3 regions of the Isoptericola sp. NPDC057559 genome follow, and region 3 is predicted to be linked to each of the others. Evidence: riboswitches for the same ligand, from Rfam matches in the RefSeq annotation. Region 3 holds a riboswitch; each other region holds the start of a gene.
What was found. A riboswitch is a leader RNA that binds a small molecule or an ion and turns the genes downstream of it on or off. The one in region 3 is predicted to bind thiamine pyrophosphate.
Positions count from the first base shown of each region.

Region 1: another riboswitch for thiamine pyrophosphate. It lies ahead of ACFU5J_RS10645 (thiamine ABC transporter substrate binding subunit); the one in region 3 lies ahead of ACFU5J_RS19530 (bifunctional hydroxymethylpyrimidine kinase/phosphomethylpyrimidine kinase).
Region 2: another riboswitch for thiamine pyrophosphate. It lies ahead of ACFU5J_RS21800 (ECF transporter S component); the one in region 3 lies ahead of ACFU5J_RS19530 (bifunctional hydroxymethylpyrimidine kinase/phosphomethylpyrimidine kinase).

Region 1 covers NZ_JBHVFQ010000008.1:166,448-172,622, forward strand. Annotated here, with positions in the region: gene ACFU5J_RS10635 (ABC transporter ATP-binding protein) at 1-533, opposite strand, end outside; gene ACFU5J_RS10640 (ABC transporter permease) at 533-2,284, opposite strand; gene ACFU5J_RS10645 (thiamine ABC transporter substrate binding subunit) at 2,284-3,366, opposite strand; TPP riboswitch at 3,439-3,543, opposite strand; gene ACFU5J_RS10650 (DUF4235 domain-containing protein) at 3,683-3,949, shown strand; gene ACFU5J_RS10655 (PAS domain-containing protein) at 4,026-4,811, opposite strand; gene ACFU5J_RS10660 (sulfite exporter TauE/SafE family protein) at 5,085-6,014, opposite strand.
Region 2 covers NZ_JBHVFQ010000052.1:179-6,153, reverse strand. Annotated here, with positions in the region: partial or broken gene ACFU5J_RS21820 (hypothetical protein) at 1-778, shown strand, start outside; gene ACFU5J_RS21815 (class I SAM-dependent methyltransferase) at 759-1,379, opposite strand; gene ACFU5J_RS21810 (energy-coupling factor transporter transmembrane component T) at 1,416-2,114, opposite strand; gene ACFU5J_RS21805 (ATP-binding cassette domain-containing protein) at 2,111-3,589, opposite strand; gene ACFU5J_RS21800 (ECF transporter S component) at 3,593-4,228, opposite strand; TPP riboswitch at 4,222-4,334, opposite strand; tRNA gene ACFU5J_RS21795 (tRNA-Ala) at 4,485-4,557, opposite strand; gene ACFU5J_RS21790 (histidine phosphatase family protein) at 4,647-5,336, opposite strand; gene rsfS (ribosome silencing factor) at 5,333-5,779, opposite strand; partial or broken gene ACFU5J_RS21780 (hypothetical protein) at 5,776-5,975, opposite strand, start outside.
Region 3 covers NZ_JBHVFQ010000031.1:17,329-23,503, forward strand. Annotated here, with positions in the region: gene ACFU5J_RS19510 (hypothetical protein) at 1-225, opposite strand, end outside; gene ACFU5J_RS19515 (copper resistance protein CopC) at 355-981, opposite strand; gene ACFU5J_RS19520 (YcnI family protein) at 978-1,754, opposite strand; gene ACFU5J_RS19525 (hypothetical protein) at 1,831-2,475, opposite strand; TPP riboswitch at 2,554-2,669, shown strand; gene ACFU5J_RS19530 (bifunctional hydroxymethylpyrimidine kinase/phosphomethylpyrimidine kinase) at 2,660-4,312, shown strand; gene ACFU5J_RS19535 (ABC transporter ATP-binding protein) at 4,674-6,175, shown strand, end outside.

The DNA of each region.
Region 1 (6,175 bases), on a different contig from region 3:
CGGCGGTCCAGGGCGGACAGCGGCTCGTCGAGCAGCAGCAGGCGCGGGCGCGGGGCGAGGGCGCGGGCCAGCGCGACGCGCTGCTTCTCCCCGCCGGACAGCGTCGCGACGGACCGCCGCTCGTAGCCGGCGAGGCCGACGTCGGCGAGCAGCTCGGCCACCCGGGCGGCGCGCTCCGCCCGCGGCAGGCCCTGCGTCTCGAGGCCGTAGGCCACGTTGCGCCCGGCGTCCCGGTGCGGGAAGAGCTGCCCGTCCTGGAAGAGCAGGCCGAAGCCGCGGCGGTGCACGGGCACGCCCGCGAGGTCCGTGCCGTCGAAGGCGACGCTGCCGCCCGCGAGCGGCTCCAGCCCCGCGACGGCGCGCAGCAGCGACGACTTGCCGCAGCCGCTCGGCCCCAGCAGCGCCACGATCTCGCCGGCCGCGACGTCGAGCGACACCCCGTCGACGGCGACCGAACCCGGCCGGCGGCGCGTGGCCCCGTACCGGACGACGGCACCCGTGACGGCGAGGCCCCCCTGGCGGTCGTGCCCCATCAGAACTCCCCTCCCGGCCGGTCGCCCCGCAGGCGCTCGGCCACCATCATGACGGTCGCGGTGAGCACGGCCAGCACCACGGACGCCGCGAGCGCCATGCCGTAGTTCTCGGCCCCGGGCCGCCCGATCAGCCGGAAGATCACCACCGGCAGCGTCGCCGTCTCCGGGCGGGCGAGGAACGACGTCGCGCCGAACTCCCCCAGCGAGACGGCGAAGGCGAACCCGACGGCGAGACCGAGCGACCGCGCGCCCAGCGGCCCGTCGACGGACCGCAGCACCCGCCCGGGCGCCGCGCCCAGGGTGGCGGCCGCCTCGCGCAGGCGCGGGTCGATGGCCCGCAGCACGGGCAGCATCGTCCGCACGACCAGCGGGATCGCCACGACGGCCTGCGCGATCGGCACCAGGGCGCCGGAGGTGCGCAGGTCGACGTCGAGCCCGAGCGGCCGGTCCAGGGTGATGAGGAAGCCGAACCCGACGGTCACCGCGGACACGCCGAGCGGCAGCATGAACGCGGCGTCGAGCACCCCGACCGCCCGCCGCAGGCCGGCCCGGCGCGGGCGCCGGGACACGACGAGGGCCACGAGCCCGCCGACGACGACGGCGATGGCCGCGGCCCAGGCGGCGGTGCGCAGCGAGTTCGCGAGCGCCTCCCACACCGTGACCGTGAGCGCGTTGCGCCCGCCGGTGGTGCCGAGCGCCGCGTAGTTGGCGAGGCTCCACGACCCGTCGGGGCCGTGCAGGGACCGGGTGACGAGGCCGGCCATCGGGAGCACGAGCAGGCCCGCCACGACGACGAGCGTGACGAGGGCGGGCACGATGTCCGCGCCGTCGGCGCCCCCGCGCAGCCGCAGCCGGTGCGCGGCGACCCGGTCGCTGGTGAGGTGCAGCGCGCGCTCCCGGCGGGACCGGGCCCGGGAGCTGACCGCCAGGGCGGCCCCCACCACGACGAGCTGCAGCACCGAGAGCACCGCCGCGGAGCGCAGGTCGAGGAACTGGGTGGTGCGGATCCAGATCTCCGTCTCGATGGTGCCGTAGCGCAGCCCGCCGAGGACGAGCACGACGCCGAACGCCGTCGCGCAGAACAGGAACACCACCGCGGCGGCCGAGGCGATCGCCGGCCCGAGGGCGGGCAGCGTCACCGTGCGGAAGGCGCGCCAGGGCGTGGCGCCGAGGGCTCGCGCCGCCTGCTCGGCGCGCGGGTCCAGGCGCTCCCACATGCCGCCCACGGTGCGCACCACGACGGCGTAGTTGAAGAAGACGAGCGCCAGCACGATGCCGGCGAAGCTCTCCTCCAGGTGCGCCCAGCCGAGCGGGCCACCGGGGGCGAACAAGGCGCGGAACGCGACGCCGACGACCACGCTGGGCAGCACGAACGGCACGGTGACCAGGCCGCGCACGAGCGTGCGGCCCGGGAAGCGGCACCGGTACAGCACGTACGCGCCCGGCAGGCCCAGCAGCACGGACAGCACCGTGCCCGTGACGGCCTGCGCCAGCGTCTGGCCGACGATCCGCCACGTGCGCGGCTGCGACAGCACCTCGGCGAAGCCGGACAGGTCGAGCGCGCGCCCCGCCGCGGTCTCGGTGAAGAACCCCTGCAGGACGAGCGACACCACGGGCCACGCGAAGAAGACCGCGAGGAACCCCAGCGGGAGCACGACGGCGGCGCCCCAGCCGAGCCATGCGCCCCAGCGGTCCGCGCGCCACCGCGCCGACCGGGTGACCCGCGCGGCCGGGACGCCGGTGCGGCGCATCAGTCGACGACCGTCGCCGTCCACTGCTCGATCCACTCGTCACGGTGCGCGGCCACGTCGGCGGGCGCCACCTCGAACGGCTTGTCGGCCAGGGGTGCGAACTGCTGCCAGTCGGCGGGCAGCTCGACACCCGGGTCGGCCGGGTACATGTACATCTGCCCGGGCACGTCCGCCTGGAACGCCTCGGAGGTGAGGAAGTCGACGAGCTTCTCGGCGCCCTCGGGGTTCGCGGCGCCCGTGAGCACCCCCGCGTACTCGACCTGCCGGAAGCACGTGTCGAGCATCGCGCTCGTGGTCGACGACTTCCCGTCGTCGGTCACCGTGAACGCGGGGGACGTCGCGTACGACAGCGCGATCGGCCGCTTGCCGCCCTCGCCCGCGCCGGAGAAGTCCACGTAGTAAGCGTCCTCCCACGACTCGGCCACCTTGACGCCGTTGGCGCGCAGGTCGGACCAGTAGCCCTGCCAGCCGTCGGCGCCGAACGCGCCGATCGTGGCGAGCAGGAACGCGAGGCCCGGCGACGACGTCGCGGGGTTCGTGACGACGGTCAGGTCCTGGTACGCCGGCTTCGCGAGGTCCTCCAGCGTGGCCGGCGGCGTGACGTCGTTCTTCTCGAACCAGCCGTCGTCGAGGTTCATGCAGACGTCGCCCACGTCGACGGGCGTCAGCGTGCCCGCGAGGTCGTCCGGCGCGTACGCCGCGACCCGCGGGTCCAGGTCGGCCGGCTGGTACTTCTGGAAGACACCCGCGTCGACGACCCGCGACGCGTAGGTGTTGTCCACGCCGAAGACGACGTCGCCCAGCGGCGCGTCCTTGGTGAGCACGAGCTGGTTCACCAGCGTGCCGGCGTCGCCCGGGGCCACCTGCTTCACGGTGAGGCCGGACTCCTTCTCGAACGCGGCCAGCACGTCGTCGGAGACGGCGAACGAGTCGTGCGTGACGAGCGTGAGGGTGTCCGACGCGCTCGCCGCGTCGTCCGGCCCGCTCCCGCCGCCGCACGCCGCCAGCAGCGGCAGCAGGGCGACGACGGCGACGCCCGCCGCGGCCGTCGTGGTCCGGGGCCGCGAGGTCCTGTGGGTCATGCTGTCCTCCTCAGAGTGCGAGAAGGGGGTCCTGCGGGCACCCGGCACCGTCGTGGTGCGGCCGTCCCGCAGGGAACGAGATTCCCGACTTCCTCCACCGGTCCTAACCGGGTCAGGTTCGAGGGTCTGCGGCGTTCCGCACTCTCAGCGCCGGTGGGCGCTCCCCTGTCGTATCACCACGAGCCTACACACCGGCGCCGCGCTACCGTGGTCCCGTCCGCGGGGCCCTGGTGTGACATGCCTGACGTGCCACGACGCCCGCGGGCACCGTACGACGACGCACCGGCCACGCCGGGGACCGACCGAGGGAGAGCACGTGACGGACACCGAGCAGCCGCTGGGCGTGAAGGTCGGCACGGTGGTGCTGACGATCGCCGCCGGATGGGTCGCGCAGAAGCTGATCGGGGTGGTGTGGGAGAAGGCGACGGGCAACGTCGCCCCCACCAACGTGGACGACGACGAGATCTCCATCATCCAGGCCGTGACCTTCGCGGCCGTCTCCGGGGGCGTCGCCGTCCTCGCGAAGCGGCTCGCGCGCCGGGGGGCCGTGCGCGCGGCCGCCCGCTTCATCCCCAGCCACTGAGCGCCGACGGCCCGGGCCCGCACCGCGCGAGCCCGGGCCGTCGCCCGTCCGGAGCCGCGCGTGCCGAGCGTGAGGGTCAGCGGCTCGCGCGGGGCCGACGGCGCGCGAGCTGCGCGTCGTGGCCGTGGGGCCGGTCCACCGGCCGCACGGCGGCGAGCGCGTGGCTCAGCCGGTCGGCCGCGTCCTTCGCGGGCGGCGCCCCCCGGACGACCTCCGCGGCGGTGAGCGCCGTGTCGCGGTCGCCGACGGGCCGCGAGAGCTCCTTCATCACCTGCTCGCCCGCGGACTGGGCGGAGACGCCCACCTGGGCGCCGACGTCGGTGAGCACCTCCGTGGCCACCGACTCGTCCACGCCGCAGACCGCCATGATCGCGCCCTTCGCCTGCTCCGACGCGGCGGCGGCGACGAACGCCCGCGAGACGGCGCGGTGGGCCTCGCGCTCCAGCGCGTCGCGCACCACGGGGCTGGTGTCGATGACGTAGCCGACGAGCTGCGACGACGCGCCGTCGGCGCCGTGCCGGGCCTGCCCGGTCACCACCACCGAGTGCGTGCGCCCGTGGTCGTCCACCACGCGGTGCCCGCCCGCGAACGGGCGCCCGGTCCCGAGCGCCACCGTCGCGGTGCGGGAGAGCCGCTCGCGGTCGTCGGGGTGCAGGTGGGCGCGGAGCACCTCCGGACCGGGCTCGATGGCCCCGGGCTCCCGCCCGAAGATCCGATAGACCTCGTCCGACCACCACCACGAGCCCGTGGCGACCTCGACGCGGTACTGGCCCACGAGCAGCTGGCTACCGGCGCCGAGCAGCTCCGCGAGAGCGACGAGCTCGCGGCGCTGGTGGTCGTTCGGAGTGCCGGGTATCGACATGGCTCACCTCCCAGTGCGGTGCAGCTGGGTCTGCCAGGCAGATCTCTTGGCTTCACACGGTACCGGGACGAGGCGTCGGCGCCACCCCGTGGAGGGGCTCGCGCGGGGGAAAATGCGGACCCGTGGCAACGGTGTGCGCCGGCGCCCGTCGCGCGGAGCACTCGACCCCGTGGTCGCGACCCCCGGTGCTTCGGGGGCGCGACCACGGGGTCGTCGGTCGTGCGACGCCTCGGCCGGCTGGCGCGTCGTCCGCGGGCCGCCGGCGGGGCTGGATCAGACGGCGGGCGTCGGCGCGGGGGCCGCCACGGCCGCCACCTCGCCCTCCGCCTTCTCCTCCGCGAGGGCCTTGCGGTGCTGGCGCAGCGAGTAGACGACGGCGGCGGCCCAGCCCACCGCGATGATCCCCAGGACGAGCGAGCGCACGCCCGGGGCCACGGGGAACTCGTCGAGGCTCAGCAGGGTGCGCACGTTGGTGAGCACGATGATGCCGCCGACGGCGGAGCCGAGGACCCGCGGGGGCACGAGGCGCACCAGCCATGCGGCGATCGGGGCGGCGATGAGGCCACCGATCAGCAGCGCCAGGGCCCAGGACGGGTTGATGCCGGCGGTCCCGAGGCCGAACAGGAACCCGAGGCTCGCGGCCACGGCCACGAAGAACTCGCTGGTGTCGATCGAGCCGATCACCTTGCGCGGCTCCATCCGGCCGCTCGCCAGGATCGCGGGGGTGCCGACCGGGCCCCAGCCGCCGCCGCCCGTGGCGTCCATGAAGCCGGCCACGAGGCCCAGCGGGGTGAGGAAACGCTTGCGGAGCGGCTGGCCCAGGCGGTCGGTGCGCAGCCCGCGCAGCGTGAACCGGAGCAGCACGTACAGGCCGAGGCCGAGCAGCAGGATGGACATCAGCGGCTTGGCGATCTCGGTCGAGAGCCACGAGAGGAACGTCGCGCCGGCGAACGCCCCGACAGCACCGGGGATGCCGATCCTCAGGACGACCTTCCAGTCCACGTTGCCGAACCGCCAGTGGGAGACGCCCGACGCGAGGGTGGTGCCGACCTCCGCGAGGTGGACGGTCGCGGACGCCGCTGCGGGGTTCGTGCCGATCGCGAGCAGCAGGGTCGTCGAGGTCACGCCATAGGCCATGCCCAGGCTGCCGTCGACGAGCTGCGCTCCGAGGCCCACGAGGGCGAGGAGGACGAGAGTCCGCACGGGGGGTTCCCTCCGTCGGGGCGGCAGCCGTTCTGCCGCAACAGATAGAAGTTACCCGATCGGACCTATCGGATTCAACGGTATCAGGCGCGCGATCGCATGGTGAGACGTCGGCGACCGGTGGTCGCCGCGCCGCGCGCGGGCGCGGCCAGAGCGCTCGC
Region 2 (5,975 bases), on a different contig from region 3:
CCCGGACGCCCCCACGAAGCTGCTCGCGCTCGACCTGCGGCTCCCCGCCCACCCTGGGCGCGTCTACCGGGTCGTCAAGGTGTGGGCCTACGACCTGGAGCGCGAGGGCCAGTGCGACGCCGTCGTGCGCGCCGAGGGCGAGGAGCCCGACCCGTCCGGCTACCCCGCGCGCGGCACCGAGGCGTGGCTCGCCTGGGACGCCGAGGCGGGCCTGCTGCGCGCGCACGAGCACCGCAACCGCACCGAGGGCACGGGCGGGCCGCTGCGGACACCGCCCGGCGGGATCCCGCCGCGCAGCGCGGCCCTGCACGCCGTCGCCCTGTCCATGCTGTGCCACGAGGGCGACGCCGGGATCGGCGGGGAGCGCGTCGTGCGCGAGCTGATCGGGAACGGCGCCCTCGGGTGGGCGGGCGTCCGCCTCGCCGCGCGCGCCCTGGTGACGCAGCCCGCGGCGAGCCCCGCGCGCATGGTCCGCCTGGTGGAGCGGCGCCCCGCCACGCTGCCCGCCCTCTGGCCGGTGCTCACCGAGGCGGTCGCCGCGGCGGGGGCCACCGACGGTCCCCTGCCCCGCTGGCTCCCCCGCGTGCTCGACGTCGCCGACGCCTCGCTGCCCTACCTCGCGGAGGCCGCCCGCCGCGGTCTCGTCCCCGCCGACGCCGCGACCTTCCCCGGGCTGGAGGCGGTCGCCGCGCGACCCGGCCGCGCCGTGGGGCCGGCCAAGGCCCGCGCGCTGCTCGCCGCCGTCGAGAGGCAGGGGCTCACGCGCGCCGCGTCGTGAGGAGCAGCGCCGGCAGGTGCCGCTCGTCGTCGGCCGGCCGCGCGACGAGCTCCGCGTCCGTGACCTCGGTGGACGTCCAGTCCGCCGACGCGAACGCGGCGCGCAGGTCGTCCGCGGTGGTGCCCCAGCCGAGACCGGCGTGCACCGACATCGCGAGCACGGCGACGAGCGCGCCCGGCGGGCAGATCGCGGCGAGCCCGGCCACGTAGGCGGCGCGGCCGCCCGCGTCGAGGGTGTGCAGCAGGCCGGAGTCCAGCACGGTGCGCGGCCGCACGTCCAGCCGGTCGAGATGGCGGGCGTCGGCCACCTCGAAGCGCACCTCGCCGGGTGGCTCGAGGATCGCCTCGGCGGCCCGCTCCCGGGCGCGGGAGATCGCGTGGGCCGCGCCGTCGACCCCCAGGACCCGGTGCCCGGCCCGCGCGACGGCGAGCGCCAGCACGCCGGTGCCGCACCCGGCGTCGAGCACGGGGTCCGCGAGCACGGACCGGCGCACGAGGGCGAGGAGCGCGGGCTGGGGCCGCCCGATCTCCCACGGTGGCGGGACGTCCCCCGCGTACAGGGCGTCGAAGTCGTGCTCCGTGCGTGCCTCCGGTCGGTCCATGCGCGCACCTCCTCCCCCAGTGTGCGCGCCTGCCGTCTACCCGGCCGCGAGGACGGCGAACGGCAGCGCCGCGACCAGCACGCCGACGCCGAGCACGACCGTGTCGTGCCGGGCCCACGGCGCCGGCTCGGCCCACGTCCGCGACCCCGCTCCCGCGAAACCGCGGGCGTCCATCGCCACCGACATCGTCGTCGCGTCCCGCAGCGTCGCCGCCAGGACGGCGAACGTCACGGAGGCGGCGTGCCGCCCGCGGTCGAGGTGCCCGCGCCCCGGCCCGAGGCCGCGTGACCGGCGGGCGCGGGACGCCTGCTCCCAGACGGCGCCGAGCCGCTCGAACCGCTGGAGCGCGGCAGCCACGCCGACCACGAACCGCGCGGGCAGCCGCAGGCGCTGGCCCAGCTGGTCGGCCAGCCCGCTCGGGTCGACCAGGGGCGCGAGCGCGACCCCGGGCAGGGCGAGCACCGCGATCCGCATCCCCGCGACGGCCGCGACCTCGAGGTCGCGCCCGCCCAGCAGCCACGTGGACCACGTGACCGACGCGACGGCCACGACCACGGCCAGATAGCGGGCCGGCGCGCCGGACCTCCGCGGCAGGCCCGCCACCCCGCAGACGAGGCAGGCGCCCAGCGCGACGGCCGCCGACGCCAGGTCGCGCACCCCGAACGAGGCGACCAACCCCAGCAGCCCGAGCGCCACGAGCACGAGCGGGTTCACCCGCCCGAGCACCCCGGTCACGCCGCCACCACCCGCCCCGGGCCGGACGCGCCCCGGTCCTGCCCGTCCCGCCTGCACGGCGGCAGGGCGACGCGGTGGTCGGCGAGGCCGACGAGGTGCCGGTCGTGGGTGCTCGCCGCGACGGTGGCGCCGTGCCCCGCCGCGGCGACGGCCCACCCGGCCACCGCCGCCCACGTGTGCCGGTCCTGGCCCACGGTCGGCTCGTCGAGCAGCGCCAGGGGAGGCCGGTGCGCGAGCGCCGCCGCCAGGGCCAGGCGCCGCTGCTCGCCGCCGGAGAGGCGGAACGGGTGCGCGTCGGCGAGGTGGTCGAGACGCAGCAGCCCGAGCACCGCCTCCAGGTCCACCGGCACGCCCAGCCGCCGACCGGTGAGCACCACCTCGTCGCGCACGCGCAGGGCGAGCAGCCCGTGCTCGGGGTGCTGCGGCACCCAGCCGCAGCGGCGGGCGAGCTCGCGGGACCGGGTGCCGCGTCCGGGCGCCCCGGCGAGGCGGCCCCGCGCGGGCCGCAGGTGCCCGGCCAGGGCCGCGACGAGCGTGGACTTCCCGGCCCCCGAGGGGCCGGTGATCGTGGTGAGACGGCCGGCAGGGAGGCGGGCGTCGACGCCGTCGAGCGCGCGGGTGGTGGTGCGGCCGTGCAGGCCGCGCGTCGTGAGGTCGACGCCGAGCGCGTCGACGGTCACGTCGGGCCCGGCGTCCTCCGGCGCGACCAGCGCCGCGGGCACCGACAGCGGGGTGGGCGCCGGCACCCCCGGGAGCCAGACGCCGGCGTCCGTGAGCGCTGCCCGGAGCGCGGGCTCCGTCCCCGGCCCCGGCGGGCGCAGCGCGCCCGGCGCGACGTCGTGCGTGACGACGCCGCCCGGGCCGAGCACGACCACCCGGTCCAGGTGCTCCAGCCACGGCCCGACCTGGTGGTCGACGACCACCAGCGAGGTGTCGGTGCCGGCGATCGCGTCGAGCACCGCGGACCGCACCTCGGCCGCGGCGTCCGGGTCGAGCATGGCGGTCGGCTCGTCGAGGAGCAGCAGGTCCGGGTCGCGGGCCAGCGCGCCGGCGAGCGCGAGCCTCTGGAGCTCGCCGCCCGACAGCGCCGACGTGGGCCGGTCGAGCGGGTACCGCAGGCCCACGCGGTCGAGCGCCCCGCGGGTGCGGCGCCAGATCTCGTCGCGCGGCAGGCCCGCGTTCTCGGGCCCGAACGCGACGTCCCTGCCGATCCGCTCGGCGACGACGGCGGCGCCCGGGTCCTGCAGCACGAGGCCGACGACGCCGTCCACGTGCGCGGTGCCGGACAGGTCGCCCGGCAGCGGGTCGCCGAGCACGCCCGCCAGGGCGTGCAGCACGGTCGACTTGCCGGCCCCGCTGGGCCCGACGAGCCCGACGCGCTCCCCGGCGCCGACCGTGAGGTCGAGCCCGTCGAGCACGGGTGCCGCCCGACCGGTGGGGCGCCACGTGAGGCCCTGCAGCCGTGCGCGCGCCACCCCTCAGCCCCGGGCGGCGCGGTCGGCCAGGTCCCTGCCGGGCCCGAACGCGTCGAGCACGCCGGCGCGGGCGAGGGCGCGCACGAGCGCCGCGCCGCCGAGCCCGGCGAGGAGCGCGCCGGACAGCGCGAAGAGGCCGAGGTAGGCGAGGCGGAAGCCCCACTGCCAGTCGGGGTAGTAGGCGAACCACTCGTAGACGGCGCCGCAGGCGCCCGCCGCGGCGCCCGACAGCGCCGCGACGGCGCTGCCGAACCGCCGGTACAGGAACAGCGCCAGCACGAGCTCGACGCCGAACCCCTGCACGACGCCCGAGACGATGGCGGAGAAGCCCCAGCCTGCGCCGAGCAGGGCCTCGACGCTCGCGGCCACGACCTCGGTGAGCAGCGCGGCGCCGGGCTTGCGGACGATGAGTCCGCCGAGCACGCCACCGAGCAGCCATCCGCCGCCGAGCAGGCCGGTGGCCGGCGGGAACACGACGACCAGACCGGCCGAGAGCAGGTGGTAGAGCTGCGTCCAGCCCCAGAAGACGACGCCGACGGCGACGCCGAGCATCGCCATCGTGACCAGGTCGACGGTGCGGTACCGCAGGTTCGCGCGAACCGTCCCGAGGACGGTCGGACGTGCGATGGGCGCGGACATTCCAGGTAACTCCCTTCGCCGGTGCTAACCGGAGCAGGTTCCAAGGGTCTGCGGCTCGTGCCCGCACTCTCAGCGCCCCTTCGACGGCGCTCCCCTGTCATGGGTGTCTTCAGATGTGGCGGCCGACGACGCGGCCGCAGCCCACCCTAGGCGACCGGTCGCCGGGCGCAAGGTCGTCCCGCAGCGTGGGCCGGCGCGAGACCCCGCACATGCGAGAAGGCCCGGAACCTGAGGGTTCCGGGCCTTCTCGTCGGGGTGGAGCTGAGGGGACTCGAACCCCTGACCCCCTGCATGCCATGCAGGTGCGCTACCAGCTGCGCCACAGCCCCGAGAACCGACTCTCGTGGCCGCGAGCGACCGACGATTCGTCTGATTCGGTGTGTTCCTCCGGTCTTGCGCCCCTCGGAACGTCGATATCTTAGGCAGACTTCGGGTCAGGTTCCAAATTCCAGTCCGGACCGGCCTGCCAGTGGTCCAGCGGGTATCCGGCGCCCACGTTGTGCGCGACGAGCCGCCAGGCCGGGACGGCGCCCTCCCCCGACCGGTGCAGGTGCGACCAGTGCACGTTGTGCATGCCGGCCAGCCCGCGCCACGAGGTCGGGTCGAGACCGAGCAGGGCCGTGACCCCCAGGGAGATCGCGGCGCCGTGGGAGACCAGCACCAGGGTCGCGTCGTCGTCCAGCTGCTCGGCGTGCTCGGCGACCGCCTCGGTCATCCGCGCGGCGACGGCCGCCTTGGACTCGGCCCCCGCGCCCGCCGGCTCGGCACCCCGCCGCCAGGCGGCGTACTCCTCGGGCCAGCGCGCGGAGATCTCCGCGCCCGTCATGCCCTCCCAGTCGCCGAAGCCGCGCTCGCGGAGCCGCACGTCGGTCTGCACGGGGGCGCCGCCGAGCGCCTCCGCGTACGCGGTCGCCGTCTCGAGGGCGCGGCCCAGGTCGGAGGACACGATGCGCGTCGCCCGGTGCGACGACGCGAGGGCGGAGCCGCCCTCCCCCGCCTGCCACCGGCCGACGTCGTCGAGGGGGATGTCGATCTGCCCCTGCAGCCGCAGGGACGCGTTGTACGCCGTACGGGCGTGGCGGAGCAGGACGACCGTGCCGGCCGTCACCGCTCGTCGCCCGCGAGGCGGATCGCTCCGTCGCCCGCGGCGTCGCCGTACTCCGCCGCCGCGGCCGCGCCGTCGCCGCCCCGCGCGTCCTCGGGCAGGTCGATGGCGGGGCAGTCCTTCCAGAGGCGCTCCAGCGCGTAGTACACGCGGTCCTCGGCGTGCTGCACGTGCACGACGACGTCGCCGAAGTCGAGCAGCACCCAGCGCGCCTGCGCCTTGCCCTCGCGACGGATCGGCTTGGCGCCGGCCTTGATCATCGCCTCCTCGACGGCGTCCACGATCGCCGAGACCTGGCGCTCGTTGGTGCCGGACGCGATGAGGAACACGTCCGTGAGGACGAGCTGCTCGCTCACGTCGAGCGCGATGATCTCCTGCGCCTTGCGGTCCGAGGCGGCCCGGGCGGCGGCGATCGCCAGCTCGACGGCGCGGGGGGTGGCGGTCATGCTGCGGCTCCAGGCTGGGGTGTCGTGAGGGAGTGGGTCACCGCGGGTGCGGCGGAGTCGGTGCTGAAGCTCTTGTCGTCCGAGCCGGCGAGCAGGAGCTTCCACACCAGCAGGCCGAGCACGAACGCGACGACGACCAGCACGATGTAGTGCAACCAGGTGTAGGACGCCTCGGGCTCGTCCCAGTCCTCCTCGT
Region 3 (6,175 bases):
GGCCACCGCGAAGGCGAGCTCGTCCTCCGCGAGGCGGGCCCGCTCGTCCGTGCGCACCAGCGCGGAGCCGGCCTCGACGCCGAGCCGCTGCAGCTCCGCCTCGAGCTCGGCCGCCCGCGCCCGGGCGGCGTTCCTGCGCCGCGCCGCCCAGACGGCCACCGCCGTGACCAGCACGACCACCACGACCAGGCCCGTCACGATCCCGACGATCTGCCCCGCATCCATGGTCGGCATCGTAGGCGGCGCGCGGCAGGTGCGGGGACGCCCGGCCGCGGCGCCTCCCCGAGACCGGTCAGGGCCAGGGCCACGCACGCGTGGTCCTGGCCCTGACCGGTCGTGGGCGGGTGTCGTGCCTCAGTCGCGGCGCCGCGCGACGCGGAGCGCCACGAGGACGGCCGCGCCCGCGAGCACGACGACGCCCCCCGCGATGCCCAGCACGACGACCAGCTCGGAGGAGCCGCCGGTGCCCGTGGTGCCGGTGCCGCTCGCGGGCCGGGCCTCGTCGGCGCCGGCGGCGGGGGAGCCGCACGGCGTGGCGGCGGCGTCCGGGGTGGCCGCGGTGGTCCCGGCGGGCGGGTCGTAGGTGAACGAGAACTGCCCGCTGGTCGGGTGCCCGTCGGCGGACACGATGCGCCAGTCCACGGTGTACTCGCCCGCCGGGCCGAGCGTCACCGGCACGGACGCCGTGCGGTCCTGGGTGGTGGGGCACCCGGTCGCGTGCTCGGCGCCGTCCGCGTCGGTCACGGAGATCACGGTGCTCGACCCGTCCGCGGCGAGGTTGAGGACCGCCTCGTCGAAGGTCACCTCGACGGACTCGGGCGCCTCGGTCACGGTCGAGCCCGTGGCCGGCGTCGTCCCGACGACGACGTTGTGCGCGCTCGCCGGCCCGGCCAGCCCGACCGCGCCCGCGAGGGCGAGCCCGACGGCGCCCGCGCCGGCCAGGAGCGCGCGGCGGGCCGTGCCGCGCCGGCGGCGGGTCACTGCTGCCCCGTCCGGGCGCGCGTGCGGGCGAGGGCGGCGACGCCCGTCACCGCGCCCACGAGGCCCAGCCCGAGGCCGGCCGCGCCGAGCGCGAGGGGCAGGGTGTCGTCGGAGCCGCCGTCGGCGCCCGCCCCGTCCGACGCCTGCGCCGCCGTGTCGGACGCGGCGCCGTGCGCGTCGCCCCCGGTCGCGGGGACGACCTGCAGCACGGGGGCGGGGTGCTCGGGCTCGTCGTCGCCCGTCGCGGGCTGGTCCCACTCGACGACCTCGCCGTCGGAGTACGTCTGCGTGGTCGGAAGCGTGATCGTGTCGACGCCGTCGGGCACGGCGCCGGCCGAGACCGAGAAGCGGAGGAACTCTCCGGGCGCGATGCCGGCGTCCGGGTCGTCGGCGGTCCACTCGACGCTCGCGGGCGCCTCGGTGAGGGTGGTGCCCTGGACGTCGACGGGCTCGGGCAGCGCGGCCCGGGTCACCTTCGCGCTCCACCCGGGGACGGGCTCGACGGACACGCTGGTGAACGGCGTGTCGGTCGGCAGGGCGACCTTCACGGCGGTCGTCGAGGCCTCGGGGGACTCGTTGGGGACCTTGAAGGTCAGGGTGGCGTAGGCGCCGGACTCGGCCGAGTCCGGCGTCACCGTCACGTGCGCGGACGCGGCGGCGGCGCCGAGCACGAGGGCCGGGACGGCGAGGGCGGCCGCGCCGGCGAGCCGGCGGGTGCGCACGGCGACGGCGGCGCGGCGGGGGCTGGTGCGGGCAAGGGTGGTCGAGGACATGGCTGTCTGCTCCGGTGGTTCGAGGGGGTCGTGGGACGGCGGGGCCCGCCCCGTCCGACCTCGGACCGGGGCAGGCTCAGGCGGCGCGCACGAGGGCGCCGCGCCACGACGGCGGTCCGCGCGGCGCGGGGCGGCGGCGGGCGTCCCAGGGCAGCGGGCGCCAGGCGGGCCCGGCGACGACCGGGCCGCGCCGCACCACGGGCAGCGCCGGGGGGCCCTGCACCAGCAGGGCGACGTGCGCCAGGTGCGAGGCGACGTTCGCCGCGGCCCGGTCGCCGGCGGCCAGCAGCAGCGCCGTCAGGACGACCGCGACGGCGTGCGCGGCGAGCATCCACGTGGTGGTGCCGCCGTCCGCGGCGTGCTCCAGGTGCGTGGCGACGCCGGCCGCGGGAGGCAGGGAGCCGGGCCCGAGGTCGTGGCCGGCGTGCCCGGCGAGGGCGGTGGCCGTCGTCCCGGCGTCACCGGCGGGGGCGGCGCCGAGCACCGACAGGGCGGAGTGCTGCACGAGCTGCAGCGCGACCATGGCGGGCAGCAGGCGACGGAGCGTCAGCCGGCGTCGCGCCGTCCAGACGGCGACGGGCGCCGAGAGCGCCAGCACGACCAGCCACGCGAGGGGTGCACCGGGCAGCGAGCCGCCGGCCAGGAGGTGGGCGGCGGCCGCGATGCTGAGCGTCGTGCCGGCGACGAGGAGCTCGCGCACACGACGGACGACCACGGACACCCCCGCACCCTATCCCGGCGGGCGACGCGCCTGGTGGGACGCGCGGACGCCCCTCGCGGGCGGTGGGCTACGGTGGCGCCGAACGACACGGGGTGCCTCCCGCCGTCGGCCCCGGCCGGCGCCTGGACGCTGAGATCACACCCGTCGAACCTGATCTAGCTCGTACTAGCGAAGGGATGTCGGCATGAGCGTGCGCGCACGTTACGACAGCTCCGCCCACCAGGGCACCACCGACCGTGGCACCACGGGCCAGGGCACCACCGAGCACGGCACCACCGACCGCGCGGCCCCGCCCAGCCGGCCCCGCGTCCTCGCGATCGCGGGCTCCGACCCCTCGGGCGGCGCCGGGGTCCAGGCGGACCTCAAGGCGGTCGCGGCCGCGGGCGGGTACGGGATGGCGGCGCTGACCGCCCTGACGGCGCAGAACACCCGCGGCGTGCGGGGGGTGCACGTGCCGCCCGCGGAGTTCCTCACGGCCCAGCTCGACGCGCTCGCGGACGACGTCGCGATCGACGCGGTGAAGATCGGGATGCTCGCGGCCGCGCCCGTCGCGCGGGCCGTCGGGGCGTGGCTGGACGGGCTGCCGGGCGGGGCGACGTCGCCCCGCCCGGCCGTCGTGCTCGACCCGGTGATGGTGGCCACCAGCGGCGACCGCCTGCTCGACCCGACGGCCGAGCGCGCCGTGCGGGACCTGCTCGCGAGGGTCGACGTGGTCACGCCCAACCTGCCGGAGCTCGCGGTGCTCGTCGAGGAGCCGCCGGCCGCCTCCTGGGCCGCGGCGCTCGACCAGGCGCGCCGGCTCGCCGCGCGCCACGACGTGCTCGTGGTGGCCAAGGGCGGTCACCTGACCGGCGACGACGGCGCCGGCGCCCCGGACGCCCTCGTCGGTGCCGACGGCGTGCTGCTGGAGCTGGCCGGCGAGCGGGTGCGTACGACGGCGACGCACGGCACCGGCTGCTCCCTGTCGAGCGGGCTGGCGGCCCGGTACGCCCGCACCGGCGACTGGGCCGAGGCGCTGCGCGCCACGAAGGCGTGGCTCGCGGCCGCGATCCGGGCGGGGGAGGCGCTGCGCGTCGGCGGCGGGCACGGGCCCGTCGACCATCTCGCGGAGAGCACCCCGTCGGGCGCGGTGGAGCGGGAGCGGCCGGGTGCGCAGGACGGTGCCGCCGCCGCGGCCGGCCGGGCCGCCGTCGACCGGTGGTGGGACGCCGCCGCCCCGGTGCGCGCCGCGATCGACGGGCTGCCGTTCGTGCGCGCGCTCGGCGACGGGTCGCTCGCCGCCGACCGGTTCCGCACCTACCTCGAGCAGGACGCGATCTACCTGCGCGAGTACTCCCGCTGCCTGGCCCGCGCGAGCCAGCTCGCCCCCACGCGCGCCGAGCAGACCTTCTGGGCCGGCGGGGCGCACGGCGCGCTGGTCACGGAGCTCGACCTGCACACGAGCTGGCTCGGCGGCGAGCCGACCGACGTGCCGGCCAGCCGGACGACGGCGGCGTACCTCGAGCACCTGCGCGGCGCGGGCGACGACTACGCGACGCTCGTCGCCGCCGTCCTGCCCTGCTACTGGATCTACCAGGACGTGGGGGAGCGGCTGGCCGCGCTGAACCGCCCCGGCCACCCGTACTCCGCCTGGCTGGGCACCTACGCCGACGAGGAGTTCGCCGCCTCGACCCGCCGGGCGGTCGCCGTCCTGCGCCGCGCCGCCGGGGACGCCGGGCCCGCCACGCGGGCGCGGATGGCGGCGGCCTTCCAGCGGGCGTGCGAGCACGAGCTCGCGTTCTTCGACCAGGCCGCCGAGCCCCGTGCGGTCGCGCTCGCCGGGGCCGCGGCGGGGTGAGGTCCGCCGCGCCGGGGCGCCTCGGGTCACCCGCCGGGTCAGCCCGGCGCCATGCCTTCGCCGCGCCTTCACCGCGTGCCGGGCAAACGCTTGCCAAGGAGGGGTGACCGGGGCAAGCGTGTCGGTGGCGGGTGTCAGAATGGTGGTGATGCCCGACACAACGCGCGCACCGCGCAGCAGCAGCAGAGGCGCCGCAGGCGCCGATCCCTCCGACAGTCCGAGGAGGAGCTCCGCCTCCTCCGCCGCGCGCCGACCCGCCGCGCCCGGCACCCCGCCCGGCCGGTCGTCGGGGCCGCCCGGTCCCGCCGGCCCGCAGGCCACGGCCGCCCCCGCGGGCTCCGAGCTCTCCACGATCGCGTCGGTGCGGCGGCTGTACCCGTACGTGCGCCCGGCCGTGCCCCGCCTCATCGGCGGCCTGTTCTCCGCGCTGGGCGCCAGCCTCGCCGCCCTCGCGATCCCGCGCGTGCTGCAGACCCTGGTCGAGGGCCCGCTCGCCGAGGGGGCGGCCGCCCACGACCTGGGCGCGCTCGTCGTGCCGGTCGTCCTGGTCCTCGTGCTCGGCGTCGCCGAGGCCGGCTTCGTCCTGCTGCGGCGCAACCTCGTGATGTACCCCGGCACGCGGATCGAGGCGGAGATGCGCATGTCGCTGTTCCGCCACCTGCAGGACCTCCCGGTCGCCTTCCACGACCGGTGGCCCGGCGGCCAGCTGCTCAGCCGCATCATGGGCGACCTCGGCCTGCTCCGCCGGTGGCTGATCTTCGGCCTCCTGCAGCTCGTGGTCAGCGCCGTGACGATCGTCGTCGGCGTCGGGATCCTCCTGGCCACCGCCGGCTGGCTCGGCCTCGTCTACCTCGCGGGCGCGATCCCCGTGACGGTCATCGCGTTCCGCTTCTCGCGGCGCTACCGCGTCATCGCGCGCCTCTCGCAGGACCAGTCGGGCGACCTCGCCACCACCGTCGAGGAGTCCGTGCACGGCATCCGCGTGCTCAAGGCCTTCGGCCGCGGCCGCGACGCCCTCGACTCGTTCACCGACCAGGCCGAGGAGCTGCGCCAGACGGAGATCCGCAAGGCCGGCAACCAGGCCACCGTCACCACCGCGCTGCAGCTCATCCCCGAGGTCACCCTCGCGGTGTGCCTCGTGCTCGGCACGGTCCTGGCCGCCCAGGGGCAGATCACCGTCGGCAGCCTCGTCGCGTTCTTCCTCACGGCCGCCGTGATCAACGGCCCCGTGGTCGACCTCGGCATGACGCTCTCGATGACGCTCAACGCCCGCACCGCCGTCGACCGCTTCTTCGAGGTCATGGAGACCCCGAACCCGCTCGCCGACCCGGCGGACCCGGTCGAGGTGGGAGCCTCCCGCGGGCAGCTCGAGCTGCGCGACGTGACCTTCCGGTACGAGGACTCCGCGCGCCCCGTGCTCGAGCACGTCGACCTCGAGCTGCCGGTCGGCACCACCACGGCGCTCGTGGGCCTCACCGGGTCCGGCAAGTCCACCCTCGCCATGGTCGTCCCGCGCATCTTCGACGTCACGGGCGGCGAGGTGCTGCTCGACGGCGTGGACGTGCGCCGCATGCGGCGCCACGACGTGCGGCGCGCCGTGGCGGTCGCCTTCGAGGACCCCACGCTGTTCTCCGCGTCCGTGCGCGACAACGTGCTGCTCGGCGTCCCGGAGGCCGGCCCCGACGCCGTCCCCGAGGCCGAGCGGGAGCGCCGGCTGCACGAGGCGATCGAGGTGGCCCAGGCCGGCTTCGTCGCCGACCTGCCCCAGGGCGTCGAGACGCGGATCGGGGAGGAGGGGCTGTCCCTGTCCGGCGGGCAGCGCCAGCGCCTCGCCCTCGCCCGCGCCATCGCCGCCCGGCCGGC